4 regions of the Kineococcus rhizosphaerae genome follow, and region 3 is predicted to be linked to each of the others. Evidence: riboswitches for the same ligand, from Rfam matches in the RefSeq annotation. Region 3 holds a riboswitch; each other region holds the start of a gene.
What was found. Region 3 has a riboswitch for S-adenosylmethionine ahead of sfnG (dimethylsulfone monooxygenase SfnG). Riboswitches for the same ligand answer to the same signal wherever they lie in the genome.
Positions count from the first base shown of each region.

Region 1: it holds a riboswitch for S-adenosylmethionine, as region 3 does, so the genes downstream of both, CLV37_RS22230 (sulfurtransferase) here and sfnG (dimethylsulfone monooxygenase SfnG) in region 3, are expected to answer to the same signal.
Region 2: it holds a riboswitch for S-adenosylmethionine, as region 3 does, so the genes downstream of both, CLV37_RS22190 (FAD/NAD(P)-binding protein) here and sfnG (dimethylsulfone monooxygenase SfnG) in region 3, are expected to answer to the same signal.
Region 4: it holds a riboswitch for S-adenosylmethionine, as region 3 does, so the genes downstream of both, CLV37_RS04895 (rhodanese-like domain-containing protein) here and sfnG (dimethylsulfone monooxygenase SfnG) in region 3, are expected to answer to the same signal.

Region 1 is NZ_PVZF01000014.1:13,030-17,495, reverse strand. It holds gene CLV37_RS22235 (FAD-binding oxidoreductase) at 111-1,490, shown strand; SAM riboswitch class I at 1,561-1,655, shown strand; gene CLV37_RS22230 (sulfurtransferase) at 1,804-2,730, shown strand; gene CLV37_RS22225 (aminotransferase-like domain-containing protein) at 2,727-3,947, shown strand; gene CLV37_RS22220 (GNAT family N-acetyltransferase) at 3,944-4,435, shown strand.
Region 2 is NZ_PVZF01000014.1:2,192-8,365, forward strand. It holds gene CLV37_RS22175 (LLM class flavin-dependent oxidoreductase) at 1-517, shown strand, start outside; gene CLV37_RS22180 (NtaA/DmoA family FMN-dependent monooxygenase) at 530-1,858, shown strand; gene CLV37_RS22185 (ATP-grasp domain-containing protein) at 1,965-2,975, opposite strand; SAM riboswitch class I at 3,150-3,244, shown strand; gene CLV37_RS22190 (FAD/NAD(P)-binding protein) at 3,417-5,399, shown strand; gene CLV37_RS22195 (amino acid ABC transporter permease) at 5,396-6,174, shown strand, end outside.
Region 3 is NZ_PVZF01000008.1:74,689-80,862, forward strand. It holds gene CLV37_RS15990 (MetQ/NlpA family ABC transporter substrate-binding protein) at 1-877, opposite strand, end outside; gene CLV37_RS15995 (methionine ABC transporter permease) at 867-1,643, opposite strand; gene CLV37_RS16000 (methionine ABC transporter ATP-binding protein) at 1,640-2,644, opposite strand; SAM riboswitch class IV at 2,789-2,898, opposite strand; SAM riboswitch class I at 3,036-3,118, shown strand; gene sfnG (dimethylsulfone monooxygenase SfnG) at 3,130-4,275, shown strand; gene CLV37_RS16010 (N-acetylmuramoyl-L-alanine amidase) at 4,331-5,125, shown strand; gene idi (isopentenyl-diphosphate Delta-isomerase) at 5,145-5,687, shown strand; gene CLV37_RS16020 (AAA family ATPase) at 5,716-6,174, opposite strand, start outside.
Region 4 is NZ_PVZF01000002.1:133,508-139,681, reverse strand. It holds gene CLV37_RS04915 (FAD/NAD(P)-binding protein) at 1-107, shown strand, start outside; gene CLV37_RS04910 (class I SAM-dependent methyltransferase) at 43-846, opposite strand; gene CLV37_RS04905 (cobalamin-independent methionine synthase II family protein) at 851-2,071, opposite strand; gene CLV37_RS04900 (O-succinylhomoserine sulfhydrylase) at 2,095-3,285, opposite strand; gene CLV37_RS04895 (rhodanese-like domain-containing protein) at 3,401-3,802, opposite strand; SAM riboswitch class I at 3,808-3,891, opposite strand; gene CLV37_RS04890 (GNAT family N-acetyltransferase) at 4,020-4,520, opposite strand; gene CLV37_RS04885 (glycoside hydrolase 5 family protein) at 4,553-5,593, opposite strand; gene CLV37_RS04880 (endo-1,4-beta-xylanase) at 5,590-6,174, opposite strand, start outside.

The DNA.
Region 1 (4,466 bases), on a different contig from region 3:
CGTGGGCCGCGCGCGACTGTGCGATGGTGGCGCCGTCCGCCCCACCCGTGACGATCCCGGGTTCACCCGCTGGACCCCGCGAACCGCGCACTGCGAACGGAGACCCCGACATGACCACCGAACTGCTGCCCGCCGTCCCCACCGACCTCACCGGTCCGCTGGCCGAGCTGGCCGGTGAGCTCCCCGGCGCGGTGGACCCGGGTTTCGCCGCCCACGAGGTCACCGACCGCTCCCGGGTCGACGCCCCGCAGGGGGTCCTCGCCGTCGTGCGCCCGGCCGACGTCGCCGGGGTCCAGACCGTCCTGCGCTGGGCGAGCCGGCACCGCGTCCCCGTCGTGCCGCGCGGAGCGGGGACCGGGTTGTCCGGTGGTGCGATCGGGGTGGCCGGCGGGATCGTGCTGTCGACCGAGCGGCTGGACCGCGTCCTGGAGATCGCCCCGGCCGACCAGGTCGCACGCGTCGAACCGGGTGTCCTGGGCGCCGACCTCGACGCCGCCCTGGCGCCGTTGGGTCTGCGCTACGCCCCGGACCCGGCCAGCTGGCGGACCTCCAGCATCGGCGGGAACGTCGCGACGAACGCGGGGGGACTGCGCTGCGCCAAGTACGGCGTGACGCGGGAGTCGGTGCTGGCCCTCGACGTGGTCCTGGCCGACGGGTCGCTCATCTCGACCGGTCACCGGTCCATCAAGGGGGTCACCGGACTCGACCTCGTGGGGCTGTTCACCGGGTCCGAGGGCACGCTGGGTGTCGTCGTGGGCATCACCGTCCGGCTGCGGCCGCGGCCGGTGGACGAGCAGACCGTCGCCACCTGGTTCGACTCCGTCGACGCCGCGGCCGAGGGGCTGCTGGCCCTGACCGCGGGAGCCGCGCGACCGGCTGTCATCGAGCTCCTGGACGGCCCCACCCTGGCGGACATCGACGCCCACTCGGGGACGTCGCTGGCGCAGGGGGGTGGGGCGCTGCTGCTCGTGCAGACCGACGGTCACGGTGCGCGGGCGGAGGCCGACGAGGTCGAGGCGGCACTGCGCGGGGCCGGTGGCCGCCCGCGCCGGCTGCACGGCGAGGACGCCGAGTTCCACTGGGAGCTGCGGCGCAGCGGACGCGGTCCGCTGGAGGACAAGCTCGCCGTGGGCGAGGACGTCGCCGTCCCGCTGTCGCGCATCGGGGAGTTCCACCGCGAGATCACCAGGATCGGTGCCGTGCACGGGGTCTCGGTGCGTGCCGTGGCCCACGCGGGGGACGGGAACTTCCACCCGCTGCTGTTCGCCGACGACGTGGCCGGGGGCGCCGAACGCCTGGAGGCGGCGGCCGACGAGGTCGTGGCGACGGCCCTGCGCCTGGGCGGGACGATCAGCGGCGAGCACGGGATCGGCACCGCGAAGCAGCGCTGGCTGGCCGACGAGCTCACCCCGCAGGTGCGGGCGCTGCAGGCGGGCATCAAGGCCGTGTTCGACCCCCTGGGGCTGCTGAACCCCGGCAAGGCCCTGTGAGGCGGTGAGGGGTCCCCGGGGTTCACCGGGGGATTGACAACCCGATCGCGGTCGGGCGACAGTGTCCGGGCAACCATCAAGAGCGGCTGAGAGACCTGGCTCCGCGACGCCGCAGCAACCCCCCGTGCGAACGGGTGCGGGTGCTTCCGCCAGGAACGATGGAGGATCGATGCAGCACCGCACGCCGTGCGTCCCCGCGCGGCACTTCCACGCCTCCAACCGGCGGGTCGTCGACCTGTGCCGTCGGTGCAGCAGCGCCTGTAGCTGACCGTCCCGCTGCCCCTCCCGTACCGACCCCTCCCGGAGTTCCCGCATGTCCACGACCACCTCCGCCACCGCCGGCGTCCAGCCCGACACGAGCGATCCCAAGTTCGCCGCCTACGCCCACCCCGACCGCGTCGTCAGCACCTCCTGGCTGGCCGAGAACCTCGGGCGGGAGGGTCTCGTCGTCGTCGAGAGCGACGAGGACGTCCTGCTGTACGACACCGGTCACATCCCTGGCGCCGTGAAGGTCGACTGGCACACCGAGCTCAACGACCAGGTGACCCGCGACTACGTCGACGGTGTGCGTTTCGCCGAGCTGCTGTCGCGCAAGGGGATCGGTCGCGACGACACGATCGTCGTGTACGGCGACAAGAACAACTGGTGGGCCGCCTACGCGCTGTGGGTCTTCAGCCTGTTCGGGCACGCCGACGTCCGGCTGCTCGACGGTGGCCGAGCGGCCTGGGTGGCCGAGGGGCGCGAGGTCACGACCGACGTCGTCGAGCGCACCCCGACGCAGTACCCCGTCGTCGAGCGCGACGACGCCTCGATCCGGGCCTTCCTGCCGGACGTGCGCGAGCACCTCGGCGGTCAGCTCATCGACGTCCGGTCGCCGGGGGAGTACAGCGGCCAGCTGACGAACATCCCCGACTACCCGCAGGAGGGGACCGTCCGCGGTGGGCACGTCCCCGGGGCGGCGAACGTCCCGTGGGCCCAGGCCGCGGCCGAGGACGGCCGGTTCAAGGACCGCGCCGCGCTGGAGGCCCTCTACACGACCGGTGGCGCGCAGCTCGACCCGACCCGGCCCACGATCGCCTACTGCCGCATCGGCGAACGCTCCAGCCACACGTGGTTCGTCCTGACCCACCTGCTGGGTCTGCCGGAGGTGCGCAACTACGACGGCAGCTGGACCGAGTGGGGCAACGCCGTCCGCGTGCCGATCGCCCTCGGGACCGAGCCGGGCCGGGTGACCCGGTGACGATCCTGCGCGACGACATCGCCTCCCTCGACGCCGGTCCGCACCTGCTGTCCCGCCGTGCGAAGGACGTCCTGCCCGCCGTGGGGTTCGGCCCCCGCCCGACGAGCACCGTCGAGGGGACCATCGGCCTGCACGGCGGCACCCCCGGCGCGCACACCCTGCCGCTGGCGGGCCTGTCGCGGGCGTTCGCGGACGAACTGGCCGACCCGGCCGCGCCCTCGTTGCGCTACTCCGTCCCGCTGGGCCTGCCGGAGCTGCGGGAGTGGATCGCGACCGACGAGGGGACCGTCCCGCACCGCGTCGCGGTCACCAACGGCGCCCTGCACGGGCTCGCGCTCGTCTTCGACGCGCTGCTGGACCCCCAGGACGTCGTGCTGGTCGAGAACCCCACGTACCCCCTCGTCCTCACCCTCCTGCGGCAACGGCGCGTCGACACCCGGCCCGTGGCCACGGGGCCCGACGGCATCGACCTCGACGACCTCGAGACCCAGCTCCGGGCGGGGCTGCGCCCGAAGCTGCTGTACACGATCCCGGACTTCCAGAACCCGACCGGGACCAGTTCCCCGACGGCGTCGCGGCGCCGGCTGGTCGAGCTCGCCGAGCAGTACGGGTTCCTCGTCCTGTCCGACGACCCGTACCGCAAGCTGCGGTTCGACGGGGACCCCGCCGAGGACCTGGACCTCGCCTCCGGGCAGGTGCTGCACGTCAACACGTTCTCCAAGACCCTGGGGCCAGGGCTGCGGCTCGGGTGGATCGCCGGGCCGGAGTGGCTGATCGGGGCCGTCCTCGACGCCCGGCGCGACTCCGATCAGCACACCTCGCTCGTCGTGCAGCGCGGCGTCCACCGGTTCCTCGCCGCTCCCGGTGCCCTCAGTGACGCGTTGCGGCACAGCCGCTCGGTGCTGCGCGAACGGCACGACGCGCTCATCGCCGCGGTGGGTGAGGAACTGGGCGGAGTCCTCGAGGTCCCCGCCGCCGACGGTGGCATCTTCGTCTGGGGTCGGGTCCTGGACCCGGCGATCGACCTGGAGAAGGCGCTCGAGGCCGCCCGGCAGAACGCGGTCGACTTCCCGCTCGGCCGGTACTTCAGCCCCGTCGGACCGCACGAGTTCGGCGACCGCTTCCGGTGGGGCTTCTCCGACCTCACGCCGGAGCAGTTGCGCGAGGCCGTCCACCGCGTGGCGGTCGCCTTCGCGTCCCCGCTCGCGCGCCGGTGACCGTCCAGCCGCTGCCCGTGGTCACCTGGGTGGCCACGGGCTGGGACGACCCCCGGGTCGTCCGGCTGCGCCATCTCATGGACGCCGAGGTCGGACCGCGCTACGCCCGTCCCGACGGTGGTCCGCGGTACCACCCGCCCGGTCCGTCCGCGTCGGAGGTCGCCGTCACGTGGCTGGCGCTGGGCGGGGACGAACCCGCGGCGACGGCGAGCCTGCGCCGGCTCGCCGTCGACGGGGAGCCGGTGCGCTGGGAGGTCAAACGCGTCTTCGTCGACCCCGCCCACCGGCGGCGGGGGCTGGCGGCCGAGGCGTTGCGCCGCGTCGAGCAGTCCGCCCGCGACCTCGGGGTGAGCCGGCTCGTGCTGCAGACGGGGAACCTCCAGCCCGAGGCCGTGGCGTTGTACGAGCGTGCGGGCTGGGAACCCGTCCCCGTGTACCCGCCGTACGACGCGGTCGTCCACAGCCGTTGCTACGGGCGCGACCTGTAGCACCAGGGTTCCCGGCAACCGTTGTGGTGGA
Region 2 (6,174 bases), on a different contig from region 3:
GTTGCACTACGTGGACGTCGAGACCGACTCCTTCTCCGTGAAGGGCCCGCTGACCGTCCCGCGGTCCCCGCAGGGCCAGTCCGTCGTCGCCGTCCACGCACGGGACCTGACCCCGGGCACCGCGGCCGACGTCGTGTTCAGCGGGGACGAGCGGGCCCGCCGCACCGCGGGTGGGCCGCTCGTCGTGCTCGACGTCGAGGTCGCCCTCGACACCGAGGCCCACCCGGCGGCGGACCGCCTCACGGCCCTGGACGCCGACGCGACGGCCCCGGACCGGGGCCGGATCCGCTGGTCGGGGTCGGGTGAAGGTTTCGCCCGGTACTTGAGCGACCTGGCCGGTTCCGTCGACGGCGTCCGGGTGCACGCCGCGGTCCTCGACGAGGACCTGCGCACGCTGCTGCGCACGACGTTCCCCGCCCTGCGCGTCGCCCGTCTGCTGCAGCCGCCGACCGCCGGGGCGACCCTGCGGTCCACGTTGGGCCTGGCCCGACCCGCCAACCAGTTCGCGACGGCCTGAGGACCTTCCCCCATGACTGACGACACGACCGAACTCCGCTACCCCGACGCCGTCGTCCGCTTCGGCGTGTTCTTCCAGGGCGTCAACCACAGCACCATCTGGTCGGACCCCCGCAGCGGTTCCCAACTGCACCACTCGACGTTCACGCAGCTGGCCCAGACCGCCGAACGCGGGTTGTTCGACGCGTTCTTCCTCGGCGAGGGCCTGCGGCTGCGCGAGCAGCGCGGCAAGATCCACGACCTCGACGTCGTGGGCCGTCCCGACGCCCTGACCGAGCTGGCGACGCTCGCGGGGCTCACCTCGAAGATCGGTCTGGTCGCCACCCAGAACACGACGTACAACGACCCGGCCGACCTCGCCCGCCGTCTCGCCTCGCTGGACGTGCTGTCCGGCGGCCGCGCCGCGTGGAACGTCGTGACGACCGACAACGCGTGGACGGGCGCGAACTTCCGCCGCGGTGGGTACCTCGACCACGCGGACCGGTACGAACGCGCCGAACGCTTCGTGAACCTGGCCAAGCGCGTGTGGGACAGCTGGAACGGCGACGGTTTCGACGCGGTCGCCTCCGACGACCGGTTCTTCGACGTCGAGTTCACCCCGACCGTGCCGCGCAGCGCGCAGCAGCACCCCGTCCTGTTCCAGGCCGGAGACTCCCCCGCGGGCCGCGACTTCGCCACCCGCACCGCGGACGTGATCTTCTCCCGGCACGGCACCGACCACGCCGACGCGCTCGCCTTCGCCGACGACATCCGGCGCCGGACCGTCGCGGCCGGCCGCCCCGAGGGGGACGTGCTCATCCTGCCGGGGACGCAGATCGTCGTGGCCGACACCGAGGCCGAGGTCGAGGAGAAGGCCCGCTGGGTCCTCGAGCAGCAGGTCACCCCCGCCACCGCGCTGTCCCTCGTGGGCCAGGTGTGGGGCGAGGACCTGTCCGGCTACGACCCCGACGGTCCGCTGCCGGCGCACGACCCGGTCATCGAGGACATCGACGGGACGCGCGGGGCCCACCGCGCGGGCGCGAACGCGCGGAGCCTGGCGCAGCAGTGGCGGGCGGTCGCCGAGGAGAACAAGTTCTCGCTGCGCGAACTGGTCCTGCACCACTCCTCCGAGCGCGGTTTCGCGGGGACCGCCTCGCAGCTGGCCGACGAACTCACCTTCTGGGTGCGTTCGGGCGCCAGCAACGGTTTCAACATCACGCCGTACCTGGTCCCGAGCGGGCTGGACGACATCGTCGACCAGCTCGTCCCGGCGCTGCAAGACCGCGGCGCCTACCCGATCGAGTACGTCGGGGACACCCTGCGCGAGCACCTCGGCCTGCGGGCGCCCCTCACCCGCCGCTGACCGCGTTACCGGCTGCTCCCCCGCGCCGAAGGCACACCTCGCGCCCTGATCACCAGCAGTTCAGGGCGCGAGGTGTGCCTTCGGCGGGATTCGGGGGCGGTGGGCGTCAGGGGCGGTGCGAGGTCTCGGTGCGCAGGAGCGCGCCGAGGTACGCCGCGATCTCCCCGGGACCCGACCGCGGCGCGACGGCCTCGACGGCGGGGTTGTAGTTCGTGTTCGTGTTGACGTCGTACGTCACCGTGCGCCCGTCGGCGGTCTCCAGGAACTCGATCCCGGCGATCTCGATGCCGGCCCCGCGCAGCAGGTCCTCGTACCGCTTCACGAGCGGGGTGTCCGCGGTGATCTCCTCGCGCAGCGAGAACAACCCTTGCGGCGAGTCGACGACGCACGCCTCGAGCGTCTGCCCGGAGGTCGGGACCTCGCAGGCGTCGGCGGGGCACAGTTCGAAGCTCCCCGCGGAGGTGTCGACGCGCACCGCGTAGACGAAGCGGCCCCCGACGAACTCGGCGCGCGTGATGAACGGCTGGGCCGAGCGCAGGTACTCCTGCAGCAGGGTGATCCCGTCGGCCGGTTCCTCGAAGTCCGGCGAGGCGACGTACGCGTCGAACTCGTCGTGCGTGTCGAAGCGCCGGACGCCCAGGCCCTTGCCACCCTGGTTGTGCTTGGTGATGAACGGCGCCTCGAGCTCACGGGCACGCGTCGACAGGTCGTCGCGGCCGAACACGGCGAGCGTGCGGGGGACGTCGAACCCGTTGCGGCGCAGCAGGGCGTGCTGCGCAACCTTGCTCACTTCGAGCTCCACCACACGGGACCCACCCACGACACGCCGCCCCCACCCCTCCAGCCAGGCGACCACGGCGCGCGTGTACTCCTTGGTGCGGGCGTTGCCCCGGGTGTGCGCGGACGCGCTCAGGCGCGACCAGTAGACGCCCGGGGCCGGTTCAGCGTCCAGGTCGAGGGAACCGTCGGTGAGCAGCACCTCCTGGAACGGGACGCCGGCGGCGCGCAGGGCCGCCTCGAAGGGCGGGAACCACTCCGGGTTCTCGTGGACGACGTGCACGCGGGGTTCGGCGTCGGCGGCGAAGCTCCACCGACGGGTGTCCTCGACGACGGTCATGCGGTTCCTCCGGGGGTTCGGGAGCTCTCGGTCCAGGGTGCCACCCCGGCCAGGGAACCACCTCCCGCGGTGGGTCCGCCCGACAGCCGGCATGGAAGCGCTTCACCACCCGGGACGGTCCGTGCGGGCGGTCCGGCGCTTGGAGAAACCCGCTCCGGTGGGATAGTTTCGAACCGTCCATCCAGAGCGACCGAGAGACCTGGCTCGTCGACGTCGCAGCAACCCCCCGACCCGTCGGGCGAGGGTGCTTCCGCCAGGACCGATGGGAGTCGCGAGATGAGTGCCCGCACCGCACCCGGGAGCCTGCTGGTCCGCCGGCGCCACGTCGACCTGGGTCGTCTGAGCTCGGCGGTCTGTGCGGGGGTCTGACCCCCGTCCGTCGCGGCCCCGCCCGCGGACGTCCCCTGCGCCGGTGTCGGCGCGGACCTCCGGAGCACCCCCTTGTCACGCACTCCCCCGTCCCCATCACCGTCCCGTTCCCTCGGCGTCGTCGGTGCCGGTCCGCGGACCCTCGTCCTCCTGCAGCGTCTCGGCGCCCAGCACGCCGCGGCCGACGACGGGTCCGTCCTCGACGTCCACGTGGTGGACCCGTACGACTCCGGCGCCGGCCGGGTGTGGCGCCAGGCCCAGGACCCGTTGCTGTGGATGAACTCGCGGGCCGCGGACATCAGCGTCCTGCCCGACGAGTCCGTCACCGGCCTGGCCGAACCCGTGCTGCGCGGCCCGTCGCTGGCCGGGTGGGTCCACGAGAACCGCGCCGACCTCGTGCACGACGCGGCCGCCGCCGGTGACGACCTGCTGCGCGAGGAGGTGCTGCGCCACGAACCCGGGTCCTTCACCTCGCGCCGCCTCGCCAGCGGGTACTTCGCCGACGCGTGGGCCCGCACGCTGGCCGGGCTGCCCGCGGGGGTGCGGGTCCACCGGCACGCCCGGACCGTCCTGGACCTGACCGACGACCCCCGCGACGGCCGTCAGGTGCTGCACCTGGCCGGGCAGGAGGAGACCCTGACGGTCGACGCGGTGCTGCTCGTCCAGGGGCACCTCGACGTCCGGCCCGGTCCCCGCGAACGGCGCATCGCGACGTTCGCCCGCACCCACGGCCTGGCCTACGTGCGCCCGGGCTACACCGGCGACCAGGACCTCGACGTCCTGCGCCCGGGCTCGGACGTCGTCGTGGTCGGCATGGGCCTGGCCTTCGTCGACCTCGTGGTGCGCCTGACCGAGGGCCGCGGCGGGCGGTTCACGGAACGCCCGGACGGCTCCCTGGACTACCACCCCAGCGGCCGGGAACCGCGGCTGCACGTCGGCTCGCGACGCGGCGTCCCGTACCGCTCGAAGATCGGTTACGAGACCCCGAAGGACCTCGGGCTGCCGCGCCACTACTCGGCGCAGACCGTCGCGGACCTGCACGGGGACGCCCCGCTGGACCTGCGGGCGGACCTGTGGCCGCTGATCGTCAAGGAACTGGCCGGGGCCCACTACCGCGAGCTGTTCCGCAGCCACCCCGGACGCACCGCGCTGGCCGCGGCCGAGTTCGACGCCCGGTTCTCCCGCGCGGCCTGGGGCTCGGCCGAGGTCGACGACCTCGTCGAACGCTCCGTCCCCGACCCCGCCGACCGCTTCGACGCCGCCGAGCTGGACCGGCCGCTGGACGGGTGGTGGGGGACGTCCGGGGACGAGGTCCACGAGCGCGTCCTGCAGCACCTCGAGGACGACCGGACCCGGCGGGCCGATGCGCGCCACTCCCCCGACGCCGCGGTCGTCGCGGCCCTGCTGTCCGCCTACGTCGTGACCGCCGGTCTGCACGCCGCCGGGCGGCTCAACGCCCGGTCCTCGGCCCTGGACGTCGACGGCTGGTGGCACGGGTTCTTCAGCTACGTCGCCAGCGGGCCGCCGCCGCAGCGGTTGCGGCAGCTGTCCGCCCTGGCCCGCGCCGGACTGCTGCGGTTCCTCGGGGCCGGGCTGAACGTCGTCGCCGACCCCGGGGCGGGCTCGTTCACCGCCAGCTCGGACAGCGGGCCCCACGAGGTGCGGGCGCAGGGCCTCGTCGAGGCGCGGTTGCCCGTCCCGGACCTGGAGCGCACCTCTGACGTGCTGCTGACGCGGCTGCGCGAACGCGGCGACGTGCGGGCCCACCAGGTCCTCGACGGTGAGACCCGGCTGTCGAACGGCCGGCTCGTCGTGGACGGCCGGGGCCGGCTGGTCCGCGACGACGGGTCCCCGCACCCGCGCCGCTTCGCCACGGGGGCCTGGGTCTCGGGCGAGGGCGCCGCCGCGGCGTTCGCCCGGCCGGGCACGAACGCCGAGCTCTTCCGGCGGGCCGACCGGCTCGCCGCGGACCTGCTGCGGGCCGGGACCTCTGCGCCCCCCACGCCCCGCTCCGTGCCCACCGCCCTGTCCGAACTCCCAGGAGACCGTCGATGAGCGAGACGACTCGCACCGGCACCGCCCCCAGCCGCTCGCTGGCGACCGAGGAACCCGCGGGGGCTGTCAAGGTCCTGCCCGCACGCCACCCGTGGCGGTGGGTCGCGACGGCGGTCGTCGCGGTGGTCGCGGCGATGGCCGTCAACGCCCTCGTGACGAACCCCGCGTGGGAGTGGCCCACGGTCGGTGAGTTCCTGTTCTCCGCCACGATCCTGGAATCGATGTGGCTGACCGTGAAGCTGACCATCGTCGGCACGGCCATCGGTCTCGTGCTGGGCACGGTGCTGGCGCTCATGCGGATGTCGAAGAACCCCCTGCTGCAGGGTGTCAGCTTCGCCTACATCAGCGTCTTCCGCTCGGTCCCGCTGATCCTGCAGCTCCTGTTCTGGTTCAACCTGGCGATCCTCTACAAGAACATCGGGTTCGGGGTCCCCTTCGGGCCGCAGTTCTGGACCTTCTCGACCCAGAACCTCATCGCTCCGCTCACCGCCGCGTTCCTCGGCCTGGGCCTGCACCAGGCCGCCTACTTCGCGGAGATCGTCCGTTCCGGGTTCCTGGCGATCGACCCGGGTCAGCGCGAGGCGGCGGCCGCGCTGGGGATCCCCCAGTTCCGGCAGTTCTGGCGCATCCAGCTCCCGCAGGCCCTGCGGATCATCGTCCCCACCACCGGCAACGAGATCATCGGTCTGCTCAAGGGCACGTCGGTCGTCTACATCATGGCGCTGCCCGAGCTCTTCTACCAGGTGCAGGTCGTGTACAACCGCACCGGCCGGGT
Region 3 (6,174 bases):
TCACGTCGGGGTTCGTCGCCAGGTACTCCTGCACCCTGGGGTCCTGGAAGGTCTCGACGAGCTTGACGACGTTCTCGCTGTCCTTCCACCGCGACCCGATGGTCAGCTGGCCGGCGAACTCGTCGGGCGCGGTCGGGGCGAAGATCTGCTGCTCGATCGGGATCTTCGCCGCGAGGTAGTACTCGGTGTACCCGACGGCCGCGTCCAGGTCGGGCAGGGCGCGGGACTGGGCGCCGAAGTCGAGCAGCGTGAACTTCAGGTCCTTCGGGTTCGTGGCGATGTCGTCCACCGTGGCGGAGCCGACGTCGGTACCGGGCTTCAGCGTGATGAGCCCGGCCTTCTGCAGGACGAACAGGCCCTGCGACTCGTTGGCCGGGTCCGAGTAGAGCGAGACCGTCCCGCCGTCCGGGATCTCCTGCGGCGTCTTCCACTTCGACGACCACAGACCGAAACCCCACCGGAACACCGGCGTCGCCGCCTCCTCGCGGAAGTCCGGGTTCGCCTGCAGCACCTGCCCCAGCCAGAGCTCGTGCTGGTAGATCGTGCCCGCGACCTCGCCGTCGCTGACGGCGCGGTTGATGGTGTTGGAGTCGGCCAGGGCCTTGAACGCGACCGTGATGCCGTGCGCGGGAGCCACGTCCTTCGCGATGTACTCGATGAGCGCCTGCTCGCGGGCGTTCCCCTCGGCCGTGGCGACGTACAGCGTCGCCCCGGCCCGGGTGTTCGCGGTCTGCTCGCCACCGAGGCGGGGGACGACCAGGGCGGCGGCGACGCCGAGGACGACGACGGCACCGCCGGCGACGAACGGCCAGAGCCTGCGCCGGCGGACCTCGAACCCGTGGTCGTCGGTGGGGGTCGGGCGGGTTTCAGTGGACAAGGGTCTTCTCCTGGACGGTGTCGCGGGGGGCGGTGCGGGTGCGCGCCGGACGGCGGCGGGTGCGGGGGTCGGCGGCGCGGGCGACGGCGTCACCCACGAGCTGGACGGTCGCGACGAGCGCGACGAGGACGACGATCGTGGCGAGCATGACGGCGTGGTCGAAGCGCTGGTACCCGTAGGTGACCGCGACGTACCCGATGCCGCCGGCGCCGATGGTCCCGGCGATGGCCGAGTACTCGATCATCGCGATCGTGTTGATGGTCAGGCCGCCGATGATCGACGGCGCCGCCTCGGACAGCTGCACGGTCGTGATGACCTGCAGCGGGGAGGCGCCCGACGCCTGGGCGACCGCCACGAGGTTCGGCGGCACCGAGCGCAGCGAGTTCTCCACGATGCGGCTGAAGAACGCGGTCCCCGCCAGGACCATCGGCACGACGGCGGCACGGATCCCGATGTTCGTCCCGGTGACGAAGCGGGTGAACGGCACGAGCGCGGCCATGAGGACGAGGAACGGCAGCGACCGGCCGGTGCTGACGACCCAGCTGAGCACCGTGTGCGCGGCGCGGTTCTCCAGCAGTCCACCGGGGGCGAGGTTGTGCACGAGGACGCCGATCGGGACCCCGAGCAGCACGACGACCGCCATGACGATCCCCACCATGAGCAGGGTGTCGACGAGCGCGGGGGCGATCAGCGCCGGGATCCGGTCCAGCGGGGTGTCGAGGCTCGAGGCGGCCGCGAACGTCGAGGGCAGGGCGAGGGGGATCACACGAGGTCCAGTTCCCGGGCGGTGGGCGCGACCTGCGCGTGCAGCCCGCGGCGGGTGAAGGCGGCCCGCAGGGCCGCGGCGTCGAGGGCCCGCGGCACGCCGAGGGTGGCGTGGCCGACGGTGCTCCCCGCGACGGTGCCGACCGACGCGCCCAGCAGGGCGAGGTCGTGGCCCAGTTCCCGGGACGCGCTCGTCAGCCAGTCGGCCGGCACGTCGTCGCCGCGGTAGTGGACCTCCCACACGACGAGGCCGGCGCTCGCGGCGACCGGCCGCCGGGGCAGCAGCGCCGCCCCCACGGGCGACCCCGGGTCGCGCAGGACGTCCAGCAGGGGGGCGTTCTCGACGATGCGGCCGTGGTCCAGACGTGCCACGGTGTCGGCGACGTCGACGATGGTGTCCATCTCGTGGGTGATGAACAGGATGGCCAGGCCCAGGTCGTCGCGCAGGCCCCGCAGCAGGGCGGTGATGGACGCGGTGGCCTGCGGGTCCAGGCCCGACGTGGCCTCGTCCGCGAGCAGGACGGTGGGCCGCAGCGCCAGGGCGCGGGCGATGCCGACGCGTTGGCGCTGCCCCCCGGACAGTTCGTGCGGGTAGCGGTCGGCGAACCCGGCCAGCCCGACGCGGTCGAGGAGTTCGGCGACCCGCCTCCTGCGGTCGCGGGGGACCACGCCGAGGTAGCGCAGCGGGAGTTCCACGTTCTGCGCGGCCGTGCGGCGGGTCTGCAGGCCGTCGGACTGGAAGATCGTCCCGATGCGGCGCCGGGCCTCGCGCAGCCTGCTCTCGCCGAGGCCGGTGAGGTCCTGACCGGCGACGACGACCGACCCGGAGGTGGGCCGCGTCAGCAGCGTCACGCACTGGGCGAGGGTGCTCTTGCCGGCGCCGCTGGGGCCGACGACGGCGGTGATGCTGCCGGCGGGGACGGTCAGGTCGAGCCGGTCGAGCACGGTGGTGACGTGCGGCGCGTCGCCGTACGTCTTGGTGAGGTGGCGCAGTTCGATCACGTCGTCCTCCGGGGCGGCGTCCGGGTGGTGGGGGCACGGGCGTGCGGCAGCGACCGGGCGACGGCCCGGCTGCGGAGATTTCAGGGGAGGTTCAGGGAACGCTCAGCGCGAGCGTCGACAGGCCTTCGGCACACCGGTCTCCGGGTCTCGTCCTTGTCCGTGGCTCCCACGGACCTGGTCCTCACCCGGAGCACCCCACGACGGATCAGGGTTGCCGGCCAGCGAGCCGGGGCTTGACGCTGGCGCTCATGACCTGGGCTGACCATGGCAGGTCCGCCCGAAGGACGTCAAGCGGTTCGGGTGTTCGACAACCGTTGTGCGGCAACATGTTGAGACTGAGTACCGAAAAGAGGGGCCGCGGTGGCCGTCCGGGACGGGGTACGCTGCGGCGATCCCATCCAGAGCGGCTGAGAGACCTGGCTCGACGACGCCGCAGCAACCCCACGGGGGTGCTACCGCCAGGACCGATGGAGGAGTGCCGCGTCATGTCCCTGCACGAGCCGCTCAAGTTCGCCTACTGGGTCCCCAATGTCTCCGGCGGCCTCGTCGTCTCCACGATCGAGCAGCGCACCAGCCACGACCCCGCCTACAACGTCGAGGTGGCCCGCGCCGCCGAGCGCGTCGGTTTCGAGTACGCCCTGACGCAGGTGCGCTACCTCGCCTCCTACGGCGCCGACGCCCAGCACGAGTCGACCTCGTTCTCCCTCGCGCTGCTGCTCGCGACCGAGCGGCTGAAGGTCATCGCGGCCGTCCACCCGTTCTTCTGGCACCCCGGCGTGCTCGCGAAGTTCGCCGCCACCGCGCAGGAACTGACGAACGGCCGTCTTGCGCTGAACGTCGTCTCCGGCTGGTTCAAGGACGAGGCGACGCAGCTCGGCGTCACCTGGCACGAGCACGACGACCGGTACCGGCAGTCCGAGGAGTTCATCGAGCTGCTGCGCGGGGTGTGGAGCCAGGACGGCTACAGCCAGTCCGGAGAGTTCTTCAGCGCCTCCGACATCACGTTCCGCCCGCAGCCGAAGGTCGCCCCGGAACTGTTCCAGGGCGGGAACTCCACCGCGGCGCAGGCCATGGCGGGGCGCGTGTCCGACTGGTACTTCATGAACGGCAAGTCCCTGGCCGGGGCCGCCGCCGGGGTGCGCGAGGTGTCGGCGCAGGCCGCGCTGAACGGCCGCTCGATCCGGTTCGGCCTGAACGGTTTCGCACTCGTGCGCGAGACCCGCGCCGAGGCCGAGGCGGTCCTGGAGGAGATCATCGCCAAGGCCGACCGCACCAAGGTCGAGGGGTTCGGGGCCGCCGTGCGCGAGGCGGGGAACTCCACGAAGGACGGCAGGGGCATGTGGGCCGACAGCGAGTTCCGCGACCTCGTGCAGTACAACGACGGTTTCCGCACCGGCCTGGTCGGCACCCCCGACGAGGTCGCCCGCCGGGTCCTGGCCTACCGCCTCGTCGGCGTGGACCTGCTGCTGCTGGCCTTCCTGCACGTCAAGGAGGAGGTCGAGGCGTTCGGCGAACTCGTCATCCCCCGCGTGCGCGAGCTCGAGGCGCGGCTGGCGGCGGGCGAGGACCTGCAGCTGGGGGCCGAGCTCGACGAGGCCGTGCGCGCGGCCACCACGCCCGTGCCGGCCTGAGCCCGCGGCGGGCGCGGTCGTGCAGACCGTCGCCCGCCCGTGGTTGGCTGAGGGCGTGCGGTGCGTCCCGGTCCTCGTCCTCCTCGCGGGTCTGCTCACCGCGTGCTCGGCCCCCGCTCCCGCGCAATCCCCGCCGTCCTCCGACCCGGCCCCCGTCGCGGCCACCCCGGCCCCGCCCGCCCCGGTCGTCGTCCTCGACCCCGGGCACAACGGCGGCAACGCGACGCACCCGGAGCAGATCGGCGCGCTCGTGCCCGCCGGGGGGTTCGAGAAGCCCTGCAACACCACGGGGACGTCCACGGACGACGGCTACCCCGAGCACGCCTACGCCTTCGACGTCGCCGTCCGCGTCGCCGACCTGCTGCGGGCGCGGGGGACCACGGTCGTCATGACGCGGACCGACGACACCGGGGTCGGTCCGTGCGTCGACGCCCGGGCGGCGCTGGCCGACGACGCGGGCGCCGCGCTGGCCGTCTCGATCCACGCCGACGGCGCCGCCGCGGCCGCCACCGGGTACCACGTGATCGAACCCGGACTCGCGCCCGACGGGCGGAACGCGGCGGTCCTGGACGCCTCCGACGTCGCCGCCCGCGACCTGCTGGCCGCGTTCGGGGCCGCGACCGGCCTGCCGCGGGCGACCTACCTCGGTGACCTCGTCGAACCGGGTCTGACCCGGCGCTCGGACCTGGCCGGCCTGAACCTGGCGCGGACGCCGTCGGTGCTGCTGGAGTCGGGGAACATGCGCAACGCCGGCGAGGCGGCGCTGCTCACCGACCCCGCGTGGCGCCAGCGCGCCGCGCAGGGGATCGCCGACGGGATCTCGGCGTTCCTCGTGCGCGATCACCCCTGAGACCGCTTACGGTGCGGGGGTGACCCTCGCCCCCGCTGATCCGACCGCGCAGACCGGCGTCGAGCTGGTCGTGCTCCTGACCGACGACGGCACCCCGTGCGGGACCGCGCCCAAGGCCGACGTCCACCACACGAGCACGCCCCTGCACCTGGCGTTCTCGTGCTGGATCTTCGACGCCGAGGGGCGCACGCTGCTCACCCGCCGCGCGGCCGTCAAGCGCACGTGGCCCGGGGCCTGGACGAACTCGTTCTGCGGCCACCCCGGGCCCGGTGAGGAACCGGCCGACGCCGTGACCCGCCGCGCCGTCCAGGAGCTCGGCGCCCCCGTCGCGGGCGTCGAGCCGCTCCTGCCGAGCTTCCGCTACCGGGCCGTCATGGACGACGGGATCGTGGAGAACGAGATCTGCCCGGTGTTCTCCGCGCGCCTGGACGGTGACCTCGTCCCCGACCCCGACGAGGTGGACGCGGTCCGCTGGGTCGGGCTCGACGAGCTGCGCGCCGAGGTCGCCGCCGACCCGAGCCCCTTCAGCCCGTGGATGCTGCTGCAGCTGCGCGGGTTCTGAACCCGCCCGACCGGAGCACGCGGCGGCGTCAGCCCGGTTCGTCCAGGCCGTGGGCGGCCCGGTAGTCCCGCACCAGCTGCTCGCTCACGCGCCCCCGGTCGGCGACGGCCAGCCCCTGCTCCCGTGCCCAGGCCCGCACCAGCTGCGGGTCGACCCCGGAGGGCCCGCGCCGGGCCGCACCGGCCGTGGACGGGACGGTCCCGGGGACCGGCGCCTGCGGGACGGGCAGGCGCGTCACCGTCACGGGTTCCCCGGCCGCCCCCAGGTCCTCGGCCTGCTCGGCCACGTCGGCGTGGTGGGTCAGCAGCACCACCTGCACGTCGCGGGCCAGGTCGGCCAGCGCCCCGAGCGCCGCCCGCGTGCGGCGCTCGTCGAACGTCATCAGCACGTCGTCCAGCACCACCGGCAGCGCACCCCGCCCGGCCGCGACGAGCTCGCGGTGCTGGGCGGCCACCGCCGCCAGCCGCAGCGCCAGGAAGACCTGGTC
Region 4 (6,174 bases), on a different contig from region 3:
TGCGGGTCGCCGGCACCGGCGGAACCGACCCCGGCACGCCCGTCAGCGTCGTCGCCCCGCGAGCAGCCAGTACCGCGCCGTCCCGGCGAACGGAACCCGCGCGCTGAGCTCGACCTCCAGCTCCTCCAGGTCCGCCGCCACCCGGTCGTCGACGCGGCCGCCGTCGCCCAGCAGTTCCAGCAGCGCCGTCACGGCGAGCACCCCGGCCCGGCCGACGACGTCGCACCCGGCCTCGGCGAGGGCGTCGGCGACGAACTCCGGCGACAACCGCAGCGCCGTGTGACCGGTCGCCGGGTCGGCGGCCCGGTCGGCGTCCAGCGTCACCCACGCCGCCGCGGGCCCCTCGTGCAGCACGGTCGCGACGACGTCGGCGGGCGGGTTCGGCGCGAGCAGGGAGACCAGGCCCCCGGGGCGCACCGAGGACACCAGGGTCGCGACGTCGGCCCGCACCTGCTGGTGGGAACTGCGGTGCTGCAGCACGTCGTGGCAGAACACGACGTCGAAGGAGCCCGAACCACCCTCGCGGTGCCGGGTGAGCGCGGCCAGGGCGGTGAGGTCCTCGAGGTCGGCGCTGACCGTGCGGACCCGCTCGGCGACCCCGGCGGCCGCCGCGGCGGCCCGCGCGAGGGCGAGCATCTCCGGCGACCGGTCGAGGATCGTCACCTCGTGCCCGGCGAGGGCGAACGGCAGGGCGTCGCGCCCGTCGCCCCCACCGGCGTCCAACACCCGCAGCCCGTCGCCGAGATCGGCCGTCCAGGACCGCAGCAACCGGGCGACGACGTGGTACCGCAACCGGCCCCAGGGCGAGTCCTGCCACAGCGCCCACGCCGCCTCCCCCGCGGACATCAGCTCACCCGAACAGCCGGGAACCCGCCAGGCGCGCGCCCTCACCGAGCGCGGCGAGCTTGGCCACCGCGATCTGCGGGTGGATGCGGCCGCCCAGACCGCAGTCGGTGGAGGCCACGACGTTCTCGGCGCCGACGACGGAGGCGAACCGCTCGATGCGGTCGGCGACCAGCTCGGGGTGCTCGACGACGTTCGTGGCGTGGCTCACGATGCCCGGGACGATCTTCTTGCCCTCGGGCAGCCGCACGTCCCGCCACACCTTCCACTCGTGCTCGTGGCGCACGTTCGCGGCCTCGAACGAGTACGACCCGGCGTCGATCTCGAGCATGAGGTCGACGATGTGCTTGAACTCGACGTCGGTGGTGTGCGGGCCGTGCCAGCTGCCCCAGCACAGGTGGAAGCGGACCTGCTCGGTCGGCAACCCGCGCAGGGCGTGGTTGAGGGCCTCGACGCGGATGCGGGTGAACGCCTGGTAGTCCTCCACGGAGGGTTCGGGCGTGATCTGGTCCCAGTTCTCCGCGATCGACGGGTCGTCGATCTGCACGATCAGGCCGGCGTCGGTGACCGCCTTGTACTCCTCGCGCATCACCTCGGCCCACGCCCAGATGTGCTCCTCCTCGGTGGCGTAGTGCCGGTTGGCGATGCGCGCGCCGCTGCCCGGGGACAGGGAGGTGATGAACCCCTGCTCGAGGCCCGCGGCCGCCAGGCCGGCCTTGAGGTTGGCGATGTCGGAGGCGATGGCCTCGTGCCCGGTGTACTGCAGGGCACCGGTCGTCGCGGGGAACGGCGTGGCGTTCTTCCCCGTCGAGATCCCCGACGTCGGGTCCGTGTAGGCGTCCTTGAAGATCGTCCAGTCGCGGCGGTTCGGGAAGCTCGTCAGGCGCACGTGACCCGGTTCGGACAGCACGTTCGGCTGGCTGAAGATGTCCTCGCCCGTCAGCGCGAGACCGCTGACGCGCTGGAACACGTACCCCCACCAGGCGCCGTAGTCGACGGCGCTCGACATGGCCTTGCCGTACTCGCCATCCCCCACGATCGTCACGCCGAGGTCCTTCTGGCGCTGGACGAGGTCGACGACGGCACCGGTGAGCAGCGCGTCGAACTCGGGGCTGCGGTCGAGGGTGAAACCGTCCTCGGCGAACGTGCGCGCCTCGTTGGCCGCGATGAGTTCGGGCGTGCGCGGCAGGGAGCCGGCGTGCGAGACGGGGATCTGCTGGCTGGACAAGGGAGTTGCTCCGATCGGGGTGTTCAGGAGAGGGCGCGGGTGAGGTCTTCCAGCAGGTCGTCGGGGTCCTCCAGACCCACCGACAACCGCAGCACGCCGTCGGTCAGGCCGATGGCGGCACGACCCTCGGCACCCAGCCGCCGGTGCGTCGTGGTGGCCGGGTGGGTGGCCAGCGACTTGGCGTCGCCGAGGTTGTTGGAGATGTCGACGATCCGCAGCGCGTCGAGCACCTCGAACGCGCGCTCCTTGCCGCGGCCGGAGGGGGCGTCGAGCTCGAACGTGAGGATGGTCCCGCCGAGGTCCATCTGACGCTTCGCCAGGTCGAACTGCGGGTGGCTGGGCAGCAGCGGGTAGCGGACCCAGCGGATCCCCGGCTGCTGCTCGAGGTGCTCGGCGAGCCGCAGCGCGGTGGCCGCCGAGTGCCGCACCCGCAGGCTCAGGGTCTCCAGTCCCTTGGCCAGCGTCCAGGCGTTGAACGGGCTCAAGGTCGGGCCGGTGTGCCGGGTGAGTTCGCGGAAACGTCCGGCGATGAACTCCTCGGTGCCCAGGACGGCACCGCCCATGACCCGGCCCTGGCCGTCGATGTGCTTGGTCGCCGAGTACACGACGACGTCCGCGCCGAACTGCAGCGGGTGCTGCCCCACCGGGGAGGCGAAGGCGTTGTCGACGACGACCGTCGCCCCCGCCGCGTGCGCGAGCTCGGTGACCGCGGCGATGTCCACGAGCGTCTGCATGGGGTTCGCCGGGGTCTCGAAGAACACCGCCTGGGCCGGCGTCGCCAGGGCCTGCTCCCACTGCTGCAGGTCCTCGCCGTCGACGAAGACCGTCTCGACGCCCCAGCGCGGGAGGATCTCGTCGAGGATCACGAAGCACGACCCGAACAGGCTGCGGGCGGCGACGACGCGGTCCCCGGCACCCAGCAGCGCGGCCAAGGCGTAGAACACCGCGGACATGCCGCTGGCCAGGCCGTAGCAGGCCTCGGCGCCCTCGATCTGCCGCAGCCGCTCGGTGAAGACCGACACCGTGGGGTTGCCGTAGCGGGAGTAGACGTAGCGGTCGACGTCCCCGCTGAACGCGGCCTCGGCGTCGGCGGCGGTCTCGTAGACGTACCCCGACGTCAGGTACATCGCCTCCGCGGTCTCCTCGAACTGCGAGCGGGCCAGGCCGCCGCGGACGGCGGTGGTGTCGGGCCGCCAGGCGTGCGTGTCGCTCACGACGTCTCCCCCGTTCGCTCCGCCGCGGTGCCCGTGCCGCCGCCTTCCCGCGGATCCACGCAGCGACTCCGTCGGCGCGTCTCCTCGGTCCAGGCGGCGCCGCACCGCGCGTCGCTCACGACTGCCTCCAGGGCAGTCCCGCGGCCCGCCAGCCCACCGCACCGCGGTGCCCGTCGGCGTCGAGGGGTCCTTCGAACCCCTCGAGGACGTTGTAGCTGGGGGTGATCCCGGCCGCCGTGGCGGTCTCGGCGGCCGCGACGGAGCGCTGTCCGGAGCGGCACAGGAACACGACCTTGCGCCCGCTCCCGGGCGCGATCCCCGCCGCGGACAGCTCGGTGAGGAAGCGCTCGGGGTCCACGGGGAGCCAGGACGCGAACACGGGCTCGGTGCCCAGGCCGGTCGGGGTGCCCACGAAGCGCCACTCGGCGTCGGTGCGGACGTCGACCAGGACGGCGTCCGGGTCGTCCCGGACGAGCTCGAAGGCCTCACGCGGGGTGAGGTCGCCGGCGTAGGCCACTGTTCCTCCCATCGGTCCTGGCATGAGCACCCCTCGAGGGGTTGCTGCGGCGTCGACGAGCCAGGTCTCTCGGCCGCTCTGGATGGTCCGCCCACCCTAGGGCATGGGGCGGCCCGTCCGGGCGCCGACCGCGCTCACCGGGGCGCGAGGCACACCTCGCGCCGCGACACGCCGCCGGCGGGGGCGCGAGGTGCGCCTCGCGCGGGGTGGGTGGTCGTCAGAGGAAGCGGTGCATCACGTGCAGACCGACGTGGCCGTGCTCGGGGTGGTCGAAGGCCTGCGGGACGGTGCCGACGATCCCGAAGCCCAGCGAGCGCCACAGCGCGACGGCGGCCGTGTTCGTCTCCACGACGGCGTTGAACTGCATCGCGAGGAACCCCCGCTCGCGGGCCCAGCCGAGGACGTGCTCGCCGAGCGCGCGGCCGACGCCGCGACCCCGGGCCGCCGGGGAGACCATGAAGCTCGCGGTGGCGACGTGGGACCCGCCGCCGGGTCGGTTCGGGCCGCACTTCGCCGTGCCCAGCACCTGCTCCGCGTCCGCCCCCTCGCCGTCCACGGCCACGAAGGTGCCCCACGGCGGGCCCTGCACCCACAGGTCGCGCGCCCGCTGCGACGTCAGCCCCTGCGGCAGCGCGTACGTCTCGCCGTCGGCGACGATCTCGTCGAAGAAGGGCCAGATCGAGAGCCAGTCGGCGTCGGTGCACTCACGGATCAGCACCCGGGCACCGTAGCCGGGCGGGCGGCACCCCCTCAGCCGGGGGCGAACTCGTCGAACGCCTCGTGGCCCGGGCGCACGCTGCCGTCGGCGTCGAGGAAGTGCAGCCACTCCGGGTGCCCGACGGGCCCGTGGCTGTCGCGGTGCAGGTCGGCGACACCGCTGTGGTGCAGGGCGTGGACGGTGTACCCGATCCCCCGCTCCCGCAGCCGGGACAGGGTGTAGCGCATCACCTCCACGTGCTTGGCGTCGTCGCGGGCGCCCCAGACGGTCTCGCTGGCGTACAGGTCCTTGCCGACCGAGCGCGCGAAGGCGACGCACTCGTCGAGGTAGGCCTCGAACCCCTCGCGGGTGTGCACGTTCGTCTCCGGGCCGATGCCCTGCCACATCCAGTAGGGGTGGAACCCCAGGACGTCGCTGACCGGTTCGGTGGCCCGCAGGGCGGCCACGTCGGCGTAGTTGCCGACCGTGAGCGGCTGGCGGGCCCCGGCGGCCAGGACCACGCCCCGGCACCACCGCAGCCAGCGCAGCTCGGCGGCCCGCAGGGGGCTGTCCTCGTCGTGGACGTAGGCGCCCATGAGGGGTTCGTTGCACAGGTCCCACGCCCAGACCCGCTCGTCGTCGGCGTGGGCGGTGACGACGTCGACGAGGTAGCGCCGGAAGATCCGTTGCACGGGGGCGACGTCCGGGCCGTCCACCGCGGGGTCGGCGAACAGGTCGTCGGTGCGGGTCCAGGCGCTGGCGTGCGGGAGCAGGTGGTCCAGCGGGACCCCGCCGAAGTCGCACACCGGGTCCCGCCAGCGGTTGAACAGCACGGGGACCACGGCGACGTCGTGCGCGGCGAACAACCCCAGCCCGGCGTCGAGGTTCGCCAGGAAGCGCTCCGGGTCGCGCTGGAAGGCCTCGTGCGACAGCCACCAGCGGGCCGTGTTCCACCCGGGGAAGGCCTTCTTGCCGCGGGCGACCTCGACGGCCATCAGACCGTGGTCGTGGTGCTGCCACAGGTCCAGGCCGGACGTGCCCCAGGACCCGGCGTAGTTGAACCCGTGGACGTCGCGGGTCGCGCGCCGGTTCACCGGTCCGCGCCCCCCACCCGCACCTCGGCGGCGTCCTGCGACCCGTCGAGGCGGAACCCGGTGGTCTCGCCGGCGACGGACACCTCGTACCCCCCGCGGAACCCCCGCACGGCGACCCGCCCGTCCCGGTCGGTCCGCACGGTGGTGGGGGCCAGCCACCACTGCCCCTTCACCAGGTCGTGCATCGCGCCGTAGGCCGGTTTGCGGGTGCCGTCGGCGCGCACCAGGCCGACCGGTGCGCCCAGCCAGGTGGTGGCGTCGGTCAGGCCCCAGTAGTTGAAGGCCCACACCGCGGGGTGCTCGACGAGGGTCCGCAGGTGGCGCACGACCTCGTCGGCCTGCCGCTGCTCCCCCTCGTCGGTGGAGGGCCAGTGCTCGACCTGGTGGTCGTTGAGGTCGCCGACCGTGGCGGGCATGAGGTCCCCGGAGACCAGGGTGTTCTCGGTGAAGTGCAGCGGCAGGCCGAAGCGGGAGAACCGGGCCAGCACGTCGTGCGTCCGCTCCTCGCCCCAGTACCCCTTGTGCATGTGGCTCTGCAGGCCCAGGGCGTCGATGCCCACCCCGGCCTCCAGGGCCTCCTC